2 regions of the Pseudonocardia sp. ICBG601 genome follow, and region 2 is predicted to be linked to the other one. Evidence: riboswitches for the same ligand, from Rfam matches in the RefSeq annotation. Region 2 holds a riboswitch; the other holds the start of a gene.
The links. Region 2 has a riboswitch for S-adenosylmethionine ahead of KPL57_RS16605 (GNAT family N-acetyltransferase). Riboswitches for the same ligand answer to the same signal wherever they lie in the genome.
Positions count from the first base shown of each region.

Region 1 (7,611 bases), on a different contig from region 2:
CCGGCACGCGATCCGCGGGATCGTGCACCGACCGGACGCCCAGATCGTCCTGGTCGACACCCCGGGGCTGCACCGCCCCCGGACCCTGCTCGGGTCGCGGCTCAACGACCTGGTGCGCGAGACGTGGTCCGAGGTCGACGTCGTCGGGTTCTGCGTGCCCGCCAACGAGAAGGTCGGCAAGGGTGACCGGTTCATCGCCGAGGAGCTGGGCCGGATCGCCGCGCACACCCCGGTGGTCGCCGTCGTCACCAAGACCGACACCGCCCGCCCCGAGCAGGTCGCCGAGCGGCTCACCGAGGTGGCGGCGCTGATGGACTTCGCCGAGGTCGTGCCGACCTCGGCGCGGTCGGGCTTCCAGGTATCGCTGCTGTCGGACCTGCTGGTCGGGCTGCTGCCGGAGGGGCCGCAGCTCTACCCGGACGGCGACCTCACCGACGAGCCGACCGACGTGCTCGTGGCCGAGCTCGTGCGGGAGGCGGCGCTGGAGGGCGTGCGCGACGAGCTGCCGCACTCGATCGCCGTCGTCGTCGAGGAGACGATCGAGAAGAAGGACCTGCTGGAGATCTACGCGATCATCTACGTCGAGCGGTCCAGCCAGAAGGGCATCGTGATCGGCAAGGGCGGTGCCCGGCTCAAGCAGGTCGGCAGCGACGCCCGTCGCCAGATCGAGAAGCTGCTGGGCACCCGGGTGCACCTGGACCTGCACGTGAAGATCGCCGAGGACTGGCAGCGGGACCCGAAGCAGCTGCGCAAGCTGGGGTTCTGAGGAGAACCTAGACTGGGTGGGTGGCCCAGCTCTACCGCGACACCGGGATCGTGCTCCGGGTGCAGAAGCTGGGCGAGGCGGACCGGATCATCACGATGCTGACCCGTCAGCACGGCAAGATCCGGGTGGTCGCCAAGGGCGTGCGCCGCACCCGGTCGCGGTGGGGCGCCCGGCTGGAGCCGTTCAACCACGTCGACGTCCAGTGCTACACCGGGCGCACGCTCGACGTGGTCACCCAGGCCCAGACCGTCGACGCGTTCGCGCCGGCGATCGTCGCGGACTGGTCGGCCTACTCCTGCGGCTGCGCGATCCTGGAGACCGCGGACCGGCTGGTGTCCGAGGAGGGCGAGCCGAGCCTGCGGGTCTACCTGCTGCTGCTCGGTGCCACCCGGGCGCTGGCCGACGGCGCCCGCGAACCGGCCCTGGTGCTCGACGCGTTCCTGCTGCGGGCCATGAGCCATGCGGGGTGGGCGCCGTCGCTGTCGGACTGTGCGCGCTGCGCGACGCCCGGCCCGCACCGGTCGTTCACCGTCGCCGGGGGCGGCATGGTGTGCCCGCGCTGCCGCCCGCCGGGCTCGGTCCCCCCGGCCCCCGAGACGGTGGCGCTGCTCATGGCGCTGCTGCACGGCGACTGGGACACCGCCGACGCCTCGGGCACCCCGACCCGGCGGGAGGCCAGCGGCCTGGTCGCGGCGCACCTGCAGTGGCACCTGGAGCGCCAGCTGCGCTCGCTGCCCCTGGTCGACCGCCGCGCCCGGGTCCGGCCCGCCGCCGTCGTCGCGCCGGGTGCGCCGGGGACCGCCCCGGAACCGCCGGACGGCGGTGCGCCGACACCTCCGGACGCGCTGTCCGACTAGTTCGATCGGCCCGGTGTCCCGATCGGGCTGCCGTGAGCGGCCCGTATGCTTCGTCGAGCGGTTGACGTTCCCGGTGCGCCGCCCGCCGCGGTGCCGCCGGTCGCGGCGCACGGCGCTTCCGCCGACTCCACCGGGTGAACGTCGCTCAGGACAGGCAACCGGTTGCGCGGTCTCGTTATCCTCCTGTGATCGAGGGGACCCCAGCCCCGTCGGAGAGGCAGTCGTGAACCGACCCCACACACCGCCGCCGGACGACGACCACACCGCTCGCACCCATCGTCTCCCGGCCGCCACGCAGCGGATCCCGGTGCCGCCCACCCAGCAGCTGCCGGCCCGCACCGAGGTCATGCCGGAGTCCCCGCAGGACGGGCCGACCCGCGCGATGCGTCAGGTCCGGGCCCGCACCGAGGACGGCGCCTGGCCGGCCATCCCGATGCTGCCGGTGATCCGGCCCGACGAGTCCGAACCGCTGTCGGAGGTCGACCGGGTCCACGGGCACCGCGGGATGCGCCGGCTGCGCGAGACCATCGAGCGGCTGGAGGACCCGGCCGTGCCGGCCTGGCCCCAGCCCGACCAGCGCGACTGAGCCCGACCACCGCGGCCGAGCCCGGCCATCGGCCCCGACGTAGGGTCGGTGACGTGCCGTTCCAGCCTCCCGCACCGCATCCGTCCGGTGCCCGGCCCCCGGCGATCCCGCCGGAGCTGGTGCCGGGCCACGTCGCCCTCGTCATGGACGGCAACGGCCGCTGGGCCAACGCCCGTGGTCTGCCCCGCACGGAGGGGCACAAGCGGGGCGAGGCGTCGCTGATGGACGTCGCCCGCGGCTGCATCGACCTCGGTGTGCGCTGGCTGTCGGCGTACGCGTTCTCCACCGAGAACTGGCGGCGCAGCCCCGACGAGGTCCGGTTCCTGATGGGCTTCAACCGCGACGTCATCCGCCGTCGCGTCGACGAGATGGACGCGATGGGGGTCCGGGTCCGCTGGGCGGGCCGCCGCCCGCGGCTGTGGCGCTCGGTGATCAAGGAGCTGGAGATCGCCGAGGAGCGCACCCGCGGCAACGACGTGCTGAACCTGACCATGTGCGTCAACTACGGCGGCCGCGCCGAGATCGTCGACTCGGTGCGCCAGATCGCCCGGCTCGCCGCCGAGGGCCGGATCAACCCCGACAAGATCGACGAGCGGATGCTGGCCCGCCACCTCGACGAGCCGGACATGCCCGACGTCGACCTGTTCGTGCGCTCCTCGGGGGAGCAGCGGACCTCGAACTTCCTGCTCTGGCAGAGCGCCTACGCCGAGATGGTCTTCCTGGACACGCTGTTCCCCGACTTCGACCGGCGCCACATCTGGCAGGCGATCGAGATCTACGCACGCCGGGACCGGCGTTTCGGCGGGGCCGTGGACGCCGCGACGGGCGACGCCGCGACGGGGGTGACACCGTGAGCACCGATGTGATCACCGGGATGCTCGCCACCGCGAAGGGTGCGCTGGAGCGGTTCCACGACGTCACCGCCGCCGACGACGGCGCGCTGACCTTCGCCCACGGCGGCGTGCTGTGCGTGGTGCAGGGGACCGAGCTGGAGGAGGGGCTGCCCGTCCTCAACCTGACCTGCGTCGTGGCGTGGGACCTGCCGGACTCCGCCGACCCGGAGCACGACGTGCCGCGACGGGTCGGGCTCGGGGTGGGGGAGGGCCTGTTCGGCACGCCCCGGGTGGTGCGCGGCGAGCGCGGCTGGGACGTGACGCTGCGCTACGCCTTCCCCGCGGCCGGGCTGGGCGAGGGTCCGATGGGGACGCTGCTCATGCTCGTCGTGTCCTCCGCGTCGAGCATGCGGGCCGAGCTCGTCGGCGGCTGACCGGCCGGCCGGGGCGGTGCCCGCCCCGGCCGCGCGGGTCACTTCTTGCGGTTGGTGCCGAGCTCCTCGGCGATCGGGTTGACCGGGTCCACGTCCTTCGTGGACTCCGACAGCCCGGGACGGGTGTGCTCGGTGCGCCGCTGCGCGCGAAGCTGCTCGGTCTCCTCGGCCGACTCGTCCGCGGTGTCGCCCGCGGTCTGGCGCGCCGGGTCGTCGTCGGCCAGGTCCACGGCGGCCACCACGGCGGCGATCGAGGCGTAGTGCTCCTCGGCCGGCACCGCCCGCAGGGCCTCGACCGTCGCGGCGTCGGCCTCGTTGCGCTCGGCGGTCCACGCCAGGTCGTCCTTGCCGGCGGGGAACTCCAGGCCGTGCAGGGCGGTGCGGACGGCGTCGGACGTCGTCGTGCGGGTGGTCATGAGGTCACCTCTCGTCGGGATGCGTCCCGACCGGGTAGCCGCTGTGCGCCGGATGATGCATCCGGCGGGGATCAGTTCCCCGGGCCGTCCGCGGTGCCGTCCCGAGTGCCGTCCCGGGTCACCGCGTCCTCCGGGGCCGCCTCGCCGCTGCCGTCGAGGTGCACCAGCGGCAGCCCCGCCAGCTGGCCCGCGGTCATCCCGTGCGCGACGCCGAGGACGTCGTTCTGGGACTTCTTCAGCCGGGCGTCCACCAGGCCGGACAGGCTGTAGGCGACCCGGCCGAGCAGCCGGACCGTCGTCTCGTCGACGAGCGGGCGCGGGGTGGAGACGACGGCGACGCCCCGGGGCGTCCCGTCGTTGGACTGGGCCACGCCGATCGAGTACGACTCGCGCGGGTTCACGTGCCGGGAGGCGTAGTGATCGCGGAGCTTGAACACCATGTCGTGGAACCCGCTGACGTCCCCGTCGAGCTCCAGCGACGTCAGGTCGTCGGTGGTCAGCGTCTTCGTCCGGCCGGAGAAGCACCGCACGTAGCCGATCAGGGCGCCGGTCCACAGGGCCTCGACCAGCGCCGGGTCGGCGTCCACCCGCACCGGCCCGGACTCGGGCCCGCCCAGGGCGGTGACCAGGTGCTCGCAGCAGCGCAGCACGTACTGCAGGTCCTCGAAGACGGCGGCGAGCTGGGCCAGCTCGCCGGACTCCGGGACGTCGATCCGCCGGACCGTGGTGGGCGCGGGGTGCGTGTCCGTCATCGGTCAGACGCTATCCGGGGTGGCGATGCTCACGTGTCTCCATCTGAGACGGTCTGCTAGTTTCGTCGCCGAAGGTCACGAGTGCCAGCGCGAAGCCCCGGCTCGCTGGACGGCAACCCTCCTCCGCGGTGGGGTGCCCCGGGTGATGACCGGGCCGACGCGACACCCGCAGTCGGCAAGCGCGGATCCGTGCGCCACGCCGGGTCCCCGAGATCGGCCGGAGGCCCGATCATGACCCTCGCCCTGCCACGTCCCGTCCAGCACGCCCTGCCCCGCGTCGTCGGTGCGGACCTCACGGTCCCGCTCGTCGACGGCCGGTGGGCCCGCTACTGCGACCTCGACTCCGCCGCGTCGGCGCCGGCGCTGGAGCCGGTCGCTGCCCACGTCGCCGAGGTGCTGCCCTACCACGGCAGCGTGCACCGCGGCGCCGGCTGGACCTCGAAGGTCTGCACCGCGCTCGTGGAGAACGCCCGCGCCGACGTCGCCCGGTTCGTCCGGGCCCGCGCCGACGACGTCGTGGTGTTCACCCGCAACACCACCGACGCGCTCGGCCTGCTCGCCCGCGCCGTCCCCGGCCCGGTGGTGACCCTGGACCTGGAGCACCACGCGACGCTGCTGGCCTGGCGCGACCGCGAGCACCGCGTCGTGCCCGCCGCCGCCACCGTGGCGGCGACGCTCGATGCGTTGCGGGCCGAGCTCGCCGCCCGTCCCGACGCCGCGCTGGTCGCGGTCACCGGGGCGTCCAACGTGACCGGCGAGCTCCTCCCGGTCGCCGAGATCGCGCGGATCGCGCACGCCGCGGGTGCCCGGCTGTGCGTCGACGCCGCCCAGCTCGCCCCGCACCGGCGCGTCGACCTGGCCGGGTGGGACGCGGACTACGTCGCGCTGTCCGGGCACAAGCTCTACGCGCCCTACGGCGCCGGGGTCCTCGTCGGCCGCCGGGACTGGCTCGACGCCGCCGACCCGCACGTCGCGGGCGGGGGAGCGGTCCGATCCGTGTCCGTCGCCGACGGCCCGGGCGGCGGCACGGTCACGGAGTGGCTGCCGTCGCCGCAGCGGCACGAGGGCGGCACCCCGAACGTGCTCGGTGCCGCCGCGCTCGGAGCGGCTTGCCGGAGCCTGGACCCGCTGATCGACGACATCGTGCCCGCCCACGAGCGCGAGCTGGCCGACCGCCTGCACGCCGGCCTGGCGACGGTCCCCGGCCTGCGGACCCTGTCCTGCTTCGACGACGCGGGCGACCGCACCGCGACCGTCTCGTTCACCCTGGGCGAGCTGTCCGCCGGGCTGGTCGCGGCGGCGCTGTCGGCCGAGTACGGCATCGGGGTCCGCGACGGCCGGTTCTGCGCCCACCCGCTGCTGGCGCGGCTCACCGGCGGCCGCGACGCCGTGCGCGCGTCGCTGGGCCTGCGCACCGGCTCCTCCGACGTCGACCGGCTGGTCGACGCGCTGACCGATCTGGCACGGCGCGGCCCGGCCTGGACCTACGCCCTCGTCGACGGCCGGTGGGCGCCGACCCCGGACCCGCGTCCGGCGGACCCGTTCGCCCGCGACCGGGAGCTGCCCGCCGTCCCCGGCTGCGGGGACTGAGCCCGGTCTCAGCCCGCCGAGCAGCGGCCGCAGAGGCCGAAGACCTCGAGGGTGTGCGACACCTCGGTGAAGCCGTGCTTCTGGGCGACCGACTCGGTCCAGGACTCCACCGCCGGACCCTCGATCTCGACGGCGGCGCCGCACCGGCGGCACACGAGGTGATGGTGGTGGTGCTCGGTCTCGCAGCGCCGGTAGACGGCCTCGCCGGACGCGACCCGCAGCACGTCGACCTCGCCGCCGTCGGCAAGGGTCTGCAGGGTCCGGTAGACCGTGGTCAGGCCGATGCCCTCGCCGGCGCGCCGCAGCTCCTCGTGGATCTCCTGGGCGGACCGGAAGTCGTCCAGCCGGTCCAGCAGCGCGGTGACGGCGGCCCGCTGCCGGGTGGCGCGGATGCCGCGCGGCCCGGCGGTGGACCGCTCGGTGACCGCCGCCGCGGTCGTCCGGCCGGTCGTCTCCGTCACGTGTCCTCCTCGACGTGGGCGACGGCGTCCACCACGATGTGCGCCAGGTGGTCGTCCACCAGCGAATACAGCACCTCGCGGCCCTTCCGCTCGCCCTCGACCACCCCGGCGGCCTTGAGGACCCGCAGGTGCTGGCTGATCAGGGGCTGGGTGACCCCGAGCGCGTCCACCAGGTCGTGGACGCACCGCGAGTGTTCCAGCAGCTGCAGCACGATGGCGATCCGGACCGGCGCGGCGAGTGCCCGCAGCAGGTCGCCCGCGGCGGCCAGCGTGCGCGGGTCGCGGGTCGGGCCCGGCTCTGGCGCGGGGTGGTGGTCGTCGTCCGCGCCCGGGCCGACTCCCGGTGCGTGCGTGGTCTGGGCTGCGGCAGACATGTGGTGGACCCGTCCGTTCCTCCGGAGGCGGCGGCCACACCCTCCGGCGCTGCTGTGCCGTACAGGCCGCACCCGACATGGTAGGCGTGTTCGTTATCGTCGCGCCGTGCTGCTGGTCTGCCGCTTCCGCGTGTCTCCCTCCGAGGAGTCCGCGTTCACCGCGCGCGTGGCCCGCGCCCTGGAACTCCTCGCCGCCCGGCCGGCCTTCCGCGGGGGTGAGGCGGGCCGGGCGATCGAGGACGCCGGGCAGTGGGTCCTGACCGTCCGCTTCGACTCCGTCGACGCCTACCGGCGTGCCCTGGGGCCGTTCGAGGTCCGCGAGCACGTGCACCCGCTGCTGGCAGAGGCCGACACGACCACCGAGGCGACCTACGAGTCCCTGGTGACCGTGGCCCCCGGCGCCGCACCCGTCCACCACCCCAGCCTGTTGAGCTGACCCCGACCTCGCACACCGTTCTGCGACCTCGCAGCCGTTGCAGACCGTGCGAGGTCGCAGGAACCTGTGCGAGGTGCAGCGGGGCCGCGTTGTCCACAGCGCGCGC
Region 1 covers NZ_JAHLJA010000253.1:639-8,249, forward strand. The annotation lists gene era (GTPase Era) at 1-766, shown strand, start outside; gene recO (DNA repair protein RecO) at 787-1,623, shown strand; gene KPL57_RS64370 (hypothetical protein) at 1,847-2,209, shown strand; gene KPL57_RS64375 (isoprenyl transferase) at 2,263-3,063, shown strand; gene KPL57_RS64380 (hypothetical protein) at 3,084-3,476, shown strand; gene KPL57_RS64385 (DUF2795 domain-containing protein) at 3,515-3,892, opposite strand; gene KPL57_RS64390 (hypothetical protein) at 3,964-4,644, opposite strand; SAM riboswitch class IV at 4,718-4,832, shown strand; gene KPL57_RS64395 (aminotransferase class V-fold PLP-dependent enzyme) at 4,876-6,234, shown strand; gene KPL57_RS64400 (Fur family transcriptional regulator) at 6,243-6,695, opposite strand; gene KPL57_RS64405 (helix-turn-helix transcriptional regulator) at 6,692-7,069, opposite strand; gene KPL57_RS64410 (antibiotic biosynthesis monooxygenase) at 7,176-7,505, shown strand.
Region 1: another riboswitch for S-adenosylmethionine. It lies ahead of KPL57_RS64395 (aminotransferase class V-fold PLP-dependent enzyme); the one in region 2 lies ahead of KPL57_RS16605 (GNAT family N-acetyltransferase).

Region 2 (8,093 bases):
GCGCGGAACCGGGGCGAGGTCGCGAGCGCGGCGAGCGACACCGGGTCGGGGATCAGCACGCCGTCGACGACGCGGTCGCCGCGTCCGTCCGGTTCGCGGCCCGGCGGGCGCGGCCCGCCGGAGCGGCCGAGTCCGAGGTCGATCCGGCCGGGGTGCAGCCCGTCGAGGGTCCCGAAGTCCTCCACCACCGACAGGGGGGTCCGGTGGCCGGTCTGCACCGCCCCCGAACCGACCCGGATCGTGGTGGTCGCGGCGGCGACGGCGCCCATCAGGACGGCGGGCGATGCCCCCGCGACGCCCGGGTTGAGGTGGTGCTCGGCGAGCCAGAACCGGGCGTAGCCGGCCCGTTCGGCGGAGCGGGCCAGGCCGAGGGTGTCGCGCAGGGCGTCGGCGACGGTCGAACCGGCCGGCACCGGGGAGAGGTCGAGTACGGACAGCGGTACGGGCACGGCGGCAGACCTCCGGACGTGCCCGGGCGGTCGCGACGACCGGGCCGGGCGAGGGGTGTGCGCCCCCGGCGAGCCCGACGCGGGACGTGGGCGGGCCGGGGCGCGGGCTCGGGCGGTGCGCTCCGGGCGGTTACGGCCCGGAGCGACGCCGTCGCCCGCCGATCCTCACCCCGCGCGCGACGGTGGCGCAACCCCGGTGCTGCTTGCTACCGTCGACGTCGTGTCGGCCGCCCCGCCGCGCCGCCCGCCCGCGGGACCGCGCGACGGCCCGGTCCGGCCGGGACGCCCCCGGCGCACCCGCGCTCCGCCGGCGCCCGGCCCCACCCGGCACGTCCGGTGACGACGCGTGCGGCGCGGCCGCGCGTGAGGCGGTGCTTCCCATGAGGTTCCAGGTTCTCGACATCGTTCCGCACGCCCCGCACCCGGTGACCGGCGAGATCGTCGACACCCACGAGCGGCTGCGTCGGGTGGTGGACACCGCGGTGCTCGCCGAGCGGCTGGGGTTCGACTCCTACGCCGTCGGCGAGCGGCACGCCGGAGAGTTCGTCTCGTCCGCGCCCACCGTGCTGCTGGGAGCGATCGCCCAGGCCACGTCCCGGATCCTGCTCTCCACCGGGGTGACGGTGCTGTCGCTGCTCGACCCGGTCCGTGTGGCCGAGGACTACGCGACGGTCGACCAGCTCTCCGGCGGCCGGCTGGAGATCGTGATCGGGAAGGGCAACGAGGACCGGCACTTCCCGATGTTCGGGCTCGAGCTCGGCCGCCAGTACGAGTACCTCACCGAGAACTACGAGCTGCTGCGCCGCCTGCTGCGTGAGGACGGGGTGGACTGGAAGGGCACCCACCACGCCGACCTGGCGGGCGTGACGACCTTCCCACGACCGTTCGCCGGCCCGTTCCGGATCTGGCACGGCTCGGCGACCTCGACCGTCGCCGTCGACCTCGCCGCCCGCTGGGGCGACCCGATCTTCTCGGCGAACGCGCTGCAGCCGCGGGAGAACTACCGCGTCCTCATCGACCGCTACCGGGAGAAGCTCGTCGAGCACGGCCACGACCCGGCGCTGGGCTACGTCGGCTCCGGCTCGGGCGGGCTGTTCCTCGCCGACACCGACGCCGAGGCGATCGCGGAGTACCGCCCGGTCTACGAGGGGTTCGCCGCGAAGATGCGGGCCGCGCACGCCGGGGACGACCGTCCGGGCAAGGCCACCTCGTTCGCGACCGTCGAGGAGGCGGTGGCGCACGGCCCCGCGCTGGTCGGGAGCCCGGAGCGGGTCGCGGCGAAGATCCTCGACTACCACGGGGCCTACGGCCACGACGTCCAGTCGGTGTCGGTCAACCCGGTGCTGCCCTACGCACGCCAGCACGAGGTGCTGACCCGGTTCGCGACCGAGGTGGTGCCGCTGGTGCGTCGCGAGGTGTCGACGACGCTGTGGGGCCCCGACGACGCCGGCCGTGCGGCCGGGTTCACCGCCGCCGCCTGACCCCGGCCCCTCCCACCGGCCGCTGCCCGGCGCGACGGGCGGGCCGGTCGCACTGGTCCAGCGCGACCGGTCCGCCCGTGCGGTGCGGGGAGCGGGACGGCGGTGCCGGGTCAGTCGGCGTCGGGCAGCGCCACCGGGGTCCAGTCGTTGGCGAACTCCAGGCCGCTGCGCTCGAACAGCTGGGTGACCGGGCACCGCCGCGCGGTCTCCGACACCAGCCGCTCGAACTGCTCGGGCGTCGCGTCGGTCTCGACGGTGGCCCGGACCTGCACCCGGTCGAAGTTGGCGTTGCCCTCGGCGCCACCGACGAGCACCGCGGTGTCGAGGTCACCGTGCACCTCGAAGGTCCAGTGGCCCAGGCGGATCCCCAGGTCCTTCGCGACCAGGCTCGCCGTCACCTGGTTGCACGAGGTCAGGGAGCCGAGTGCGTAGAACAGCGGGCTGGGCGCGGAGTCGGCGCCGCCGAAGGCCGGGTAGGCGTCGGCGGTGAAGACGTGCCCGGCGTCGCCCTCGGGGCGCAGGGTCTGGAAGACCCCGGTGCCCTCGGAGTGCACGACGAACGGAACGACGGTCTGCTTCGGACGGACTGCGGTCATGGGTGTCCTCCCGGACGAGGTCGGTGCGGCGGGAACGGGCGTGCGCAGCGGGCCGGCACCGCCGCCGGGCGGGGTGCGGTGGGCTGCGGGCCGAGGGGGTGACCGGGTCAGCGACAGAGTGCGGACCGGGTACGACCCAGGTCCACGTGCAGGCGCGCGACGAGACGCGCGGTTCCGGTCACGGGAGCGATCGTGTCCGATCCGCTCCACGGGCGGCAAGCCACGCCCGCCCCCCCCGTCCGGTCGGTGGACGAACGGCGGTCGCGGTCCGGACAACGTGGGTCTCCGTCCCGCCGGTCGGGAGACCGGGACGGTCCGGCCGGTGTTACGGGGCCGGTGCGTGGTGTTCCTGACAGCGGGTCCGTCCTTGTCCGCGGCACAGCCGTCCGGTATCTGTTCTACGGTGCCGCGGGGGACGACGGCAGGACGCGCGACGTCCGGCCACCGTCCCCGGTGCACGGTCGGCTGCCGCTGACCGTGCACGCCCCGTCCGGCCCGCCGGCCCCTGCTCCCGCGGGCCCCGGTGGAGGGCGAGCTGCACCCGAACCGTGACCGGCGAGCCCTCAGACGACGGAGCCCTCGTCCGCACCCGTGCCGACGGCCGCGCCTGCGGCCGCCCCCCGGCACGTCGTCCGCGCGCGGACGACCCGGCCCACCCCGGCGCCGGTCCGCGCCCCGTGCCCGCCGAGAGGTCCACCGTGTCCGCGTCCACCGACACCCCGTCCGGGGCGGCTCGTGCCGCACCCCCGTCCCCGCGCCGCCTGGCGTTCGACCCCCGTACCGCGCTGCTCCCGGTCCTGTCGGTGCTGGTGTTCCTCGCCGTCTGGCAGGCCGCCGCGGCGAGCGGGGTCTGGAACGAGACGTTCGTGCCGTACCCGTCGACGGTGTGGCGCGCGTTCGTGGAGGTGTCGACCACCCACGACGGCACCCGCGGCTACGGCGGCTACCTGCTGTGGGAGCACCTTTACATGACCCTGCGCCGGGTCCTGGCCGGTGTCGTCCTCGGTGTGGTCGTCGGTGTGCTGGTCGGTCTGCTCATGGGCACCGTCGGCTGGGTCCGCCGGGTCCTGGAGCCGTGGCTGACGTTCCTGCGGGCACTGCCGCCGCTGGCGTACTTCTTCCTGCTGGTCATCTGGCTGGGCATCGACGAGGCGCCGAAGATCACCCTGCTCGCGCTCGCCGCCTTCCCACCGGCGGCCGTCGCCACCACGGCGGCCGTCGCCGCCGCCCCAGTCGGGTTGGTCGAGGCGGCCCGCGCGCTCGGCGCGACCCGCGGCCAGGTGGTGCGGGACGTCATCGTCCCGTCGGCGCTGCCGGAGACCTTCACCGGCATCCGGCTGGCCGTCGGGATCGCCTACTCCTCGGTCGTCGCGGCCGAGCTGTTCAACGGCATCCCGGCATCGGCGGGATGGTCAAGGACGCCAGCAACTACAACAACACCCCGGTCGTGCTCGTCGGCATCTTCGCGATCGGCATCTCCGGCCTGGTGATCGACGCGCTGCTGCGCGCCGTCGAGCGCCGCACCGTTCCGTGGAGGGGACGAGCATGACCACCCGCACCCGACTGACCGCACTGCTCGTGGGCCTGCTGGCCGTCGGCGTCCTCGCCGGCTGCGCCGTCGGCCCTGCCGGGCAGGACTCCGGCAAGCCGACCATCCGCATCGCCTACCAGAGCTTCCCCAGCGGCGACCTGGTCGCCAAGCACAACCGCTGGCTGGAGGACGCCCTGCCCGACTGGAACGTGCAGTGGACCAAGTTCGACTCCGGCGCGGACATCAACACCGCGTTCGTCGCCGGTGAGCTGGACTTCGGTGCGATCGGGTCCAGCCCGGTCGCCCGCGGGCTCTCCGCGCCGCTGAACATCCCGTACCAGGTCGCGTTCGTGCTCGACGTCGCCGGCGACAACGAGGCGCTCGTCGCCCGCAACGCCACCGGGATCACCGACGTCGCGGGGTTGCGCGGCAAGCGGGTCGCCACCGCGTTCGCGTCCACCTCGCACTACAGCCTGCTCGCCGCCCTGGACCGCGCCGGTCTGAAGCCCACCGACGTGCAGCTGATCGACCTGCAGCCGCAGGCCGCGCTGGCTGCCTGGGAGCGCGGCGACGTCGACGCCGTCTACACCTGGCTGCCGACCCTCGACGAGCTCCGCAAGACCGGGAAGACCCTGGTCACCAGCCGCGAGCTGGCCACGGCCGGCAAGCCGACCCTCGACCTGGGGGTGGTCTCCACCCCGTTCGCCGAGCAGCACCCCGAGGTCGTCGACACCTGGCGCAAGGTCGAGGCCCGCGCCCTGGAGACCGTGCGCAACGACCCGCAGGCCGCCGCGCAGGCCGTCGCCGCCGAGATCGGCACGACCCCCGAGAACGCCGCGTCCCAGCTGAAGCAGGGCGTGTTCCTGTCCCCGCAGGAGCTGGCCTCCGCCGAGTGGCTCGGCACCGACGGCGCCCCGGGCAACCTCGCCCAGAACCTGCAGAGCGCCGCCCAGTTCCTCGCCGCGCAGAAGCAGATCCCCACGGCGCCGGACCTCGCGACCTTCCAGAAGGCGATCTACACGAAGGGTCTCCCGGATGTCCTCGCCGCAGGCTGACACCGACGCTGACACCGACGCCGACACCGATACGGACCCCGACACCGGGGCCGTGGCGGGGGAGGGAGTGCCGGCGATCGCCGCGTCCGGGCTCGGGCACTCCTACCCGGGCCGCCGGGACCGGGTCCACGCGCTCGGACCGCTCGACCTGACCGTCGAGCGCGGCGAGTTCCTGGTGCTGGTCGGGGCCTCGGGCTGCGGCAAGTCGACTCTGCTCCGGCTGGTCGCCGGGTTCGAGCGGCCCACCGACGGGACGCTGACCGTCGCCGGCCGGGCACCCGAGCCGGGTGTCGGCGCCGGCGTGGTGTTCCAGCAGCCGCGGCTGTTCCCGTGGCGCAGCGTCGGCGGCAACGTCGACCTCGCCCTGAAGTACGCGGGGGCGAACCCGTCCGACCGTCCCGTGGCCCGCGAGGGGCTGCTGGAGCGGGTCGGGCTCACCGGTGTCGCGGACCGGCGGATCTGGGAGATCTCCGGCGGCCAGCAGCAGCGGGTCGCGATCGCCAGGGCGCTGGCCGCCGACCGGGACCTGCTGCTGCTCGACGAGCCCTTCGGTGCGCTCGACGCGCTCACCCGCGAACGCCTGCAGGACGACGTGCGCCGGGTCAGCCACGAGACCGGCCGGACCAGCGTGTTCGTCACCCACTCCGCCGATGAGGCGGTGTTCCTCGGCTCCCGGTCCGCGCTTGACACCGGATCGGTGCGTCGGCTGCAGTGGTGAGGTCCATCCAGAGCGGTCGAGAGTCCCGGCTCGTCGACGCCGCAGCAACCCGCCCCGTTCCGGGCAGGGTGCTACCGCCGGGTCCGATGGGAGACCCCGATGCCCCACCGCCCCGCGAGACACCGGCCCGACGCCGGGCAGCGGGCCCGGATCCGGCTGCGCTGGGTCCGTCGCCGGCACGTCGACCTGTGCCGCACCGGCGCCGCGCTCTGTCGCTGACCTCTCCACCCGTGCCCCGCACCGGACCGCCCGCCACCGCGGGCGGCCGGTCCCCGCCTGCCCGAGGGCAGCGCTCGCACCGAGAGGTCCCCACCGTGACCGCGCTCCACCCCGCTCCGCCCACCACCTCCGCCCGTCCGGAGGTCCGCTGGGTCGCCTACACCGACCCGCTCGTCCGCCCGATGCTGGTCGAGCTCGACCAGGAGTACGGCGTCCGCTACGGCCACACCCTCGGCGACCTCGACGCCGAGACCCTCCGCGAGGCGAGCCGGTTCGCCCCACCGTCCGGCGGGGTGGTCCTGCTGCTCGACGGCGGTACCCCCGTCGCGGGGGGCGCCTTCCGCCGGTGGGACTCCGACACCGCCGAGCTCAAGCGGATCTGGACCGGCTCGGCGTACCGCCGCCGCGGCCTGGCCCGCCGGGTGCTCACCGAGCTGGAGGACACGATCGCCGCCCGCGGCTACCGGCGCATCTACCTGACGACCGGTCCGCGCCAGCCCGAGGCCCGCCACCTCTACCTCGCCGCGGGCTACACGCCGCTCTACGACCGGACCCTGCACCCGGAGACGGTCGGGCCGCACCCGTTCGAGAAGTACCTGACCGGGGGCTTCGCGTGAGCAGCCGCACCGAGGCCCGGGCCGCCCCGGGCGCCGTCCCGCCCACCGGGGACGACGCCGCCGGCCTGCGGGTCGTCCCGGCCCGGCACCCGTGGCGGTGGGCGGGGACCGCGGTGGTGGCGGTCCTGGCCGCGATGGCGGTCAACGCGCTGGTCACCAACCCGGCCTGGGACTGGCCGACCGTCGGCCGCTACCTGTTCGCCCCGTCCATCGTGAACGCGGTGCTGCTGACGCTGCAGCTCACGGTGCTCGGCATCGTCGTCGGGTTCGTGCTCGGCACGGTGCTCGCGGTGATGCGGCTCTCGCCCAACCCGCTGCTGCGCTCGGTCAGCTGGACCTACATCTGGATCTTCCGGTCCGTGCCGCTGATCCTGCAGCTGCTGTTCTGGTACAACCTCGCCCTGCTCTACGACCGGCTCTCGATCGGCATCCCGTTCGGGCCGTCGTTCGTCGAGTTCGGCACGATGGAGCTGGTCAGCCCGGTCACCGCGGCGGTGCTGGGGCTCGGCCTGCACCAGGCCGCCTACGCCGCCGAGGTCGTGCGCTCGGGGTTCCTGGGCGTCGACGCCGGCCAGCTGGAGGCCGCCACCGCGCTCGGCATCCCGGCCTGGCGCCGGTTCCGGCGGATCCAGCTGCCGCAGGCGATGCGGATCATCGTCCCGACCGCGGCGAACGAGCTGATCGGCCTGGTCAAGGGCACCTCGGTGGTCTACATCATGGCGCTGTCCGAGCTCTTCTACCAGGTGCAGGTCATCTACACCCGGACCGGACGGGTCATCCCGATGCTGCTTGTCGCCGCCGTCTGGTACCTGGTGCTGACCAGCGCGCTGTCGGTCGGCCAGTTCTACGTCGAGCGGTACTACGCCCGCGGCGCGCAGCGCACGCTGCCACCGACCCCGTTGCAACGCGCGCGGGCCGCGGTGTCCGGACGGCGCCGGCGGGGGGCCACGGCATGACCGCCGCCGGCACTGTCCCGATGGTGGAGCTGCGCGGGGTGCACAAGAGCTTCGGTCCGCTGCCGGTGCTGCGCGGGGTCGACCTGACCGTCGCCCCCGGCGAGGTCACCGTCGTCATCGGGCCGTCCGGGTCGGGCAAGTCCACCCTGCTGCGCACCATCAACCACCTGGAGAAGGTCGACCGCGGCACGGTCCGGGTCGGCGGCGAGCTGATCGGCTACCGGCGGGTCGGCGACCGGTTGCACGAGCTGCCGGAGCGGCGCATCCTGCGCCGGCGCAGCCGGATCGGCTTCGTGTTCCAGAGCTTCAACCTGTTCGCCCACCTGACGGTGCTGGAGAACGTCGTCGAGGCGCCGCTGTCGGCGCAACGCCGCGACCGTGCCACCGTCCACGCCGAGGCCCGTGAGCTGCTCGCCCGGGTCGGGCTCGCCGACAAGGCCGACGAGTACCCGCGGCGGCTGTCGGGCGGTC
Region 2 covers NZ_JAHLJA010000046.1:37,018-45,110, reverse strand. The annotation lists gene KPL57_RS16635 (LLM class flavin-dependent oxidoreductase) at 1-449, opposite strand, end outside; gene KPL57_RS16630 (LLM class flavin-dependent oxidoreductase) at 830-1,930, shown strand; gene KPL57_RS16625 (OsmC family protein) at 2,041-2,526, opposite strand; gene KPL57_RS69760 (ABC transporter permease) at 3,225-4,016, shown strand; gene KPL57_RS16615 (glycine betaine ABC transporter substrate-binding protein) at 4,072-5,112, shown strand; gene KPL57_RS16610 (ABC transporter ATP-binding protein) at 5,093-5,830, shown strand; SAM riboswitch class I at 5,831-5,923, shown strand; gene KPL57_RS16605 (GNAT family N-acetyltransferase) at 6,145-6,666, shown strand; gene KPL57_RS16600 (amino acid ABC transporter permease) at 6,663-7,622, shown strand; gene KPL57_RS16595 (amino acid ABC transporter ATP-binding protein) at 7,619-8,093, shown strand, end outside.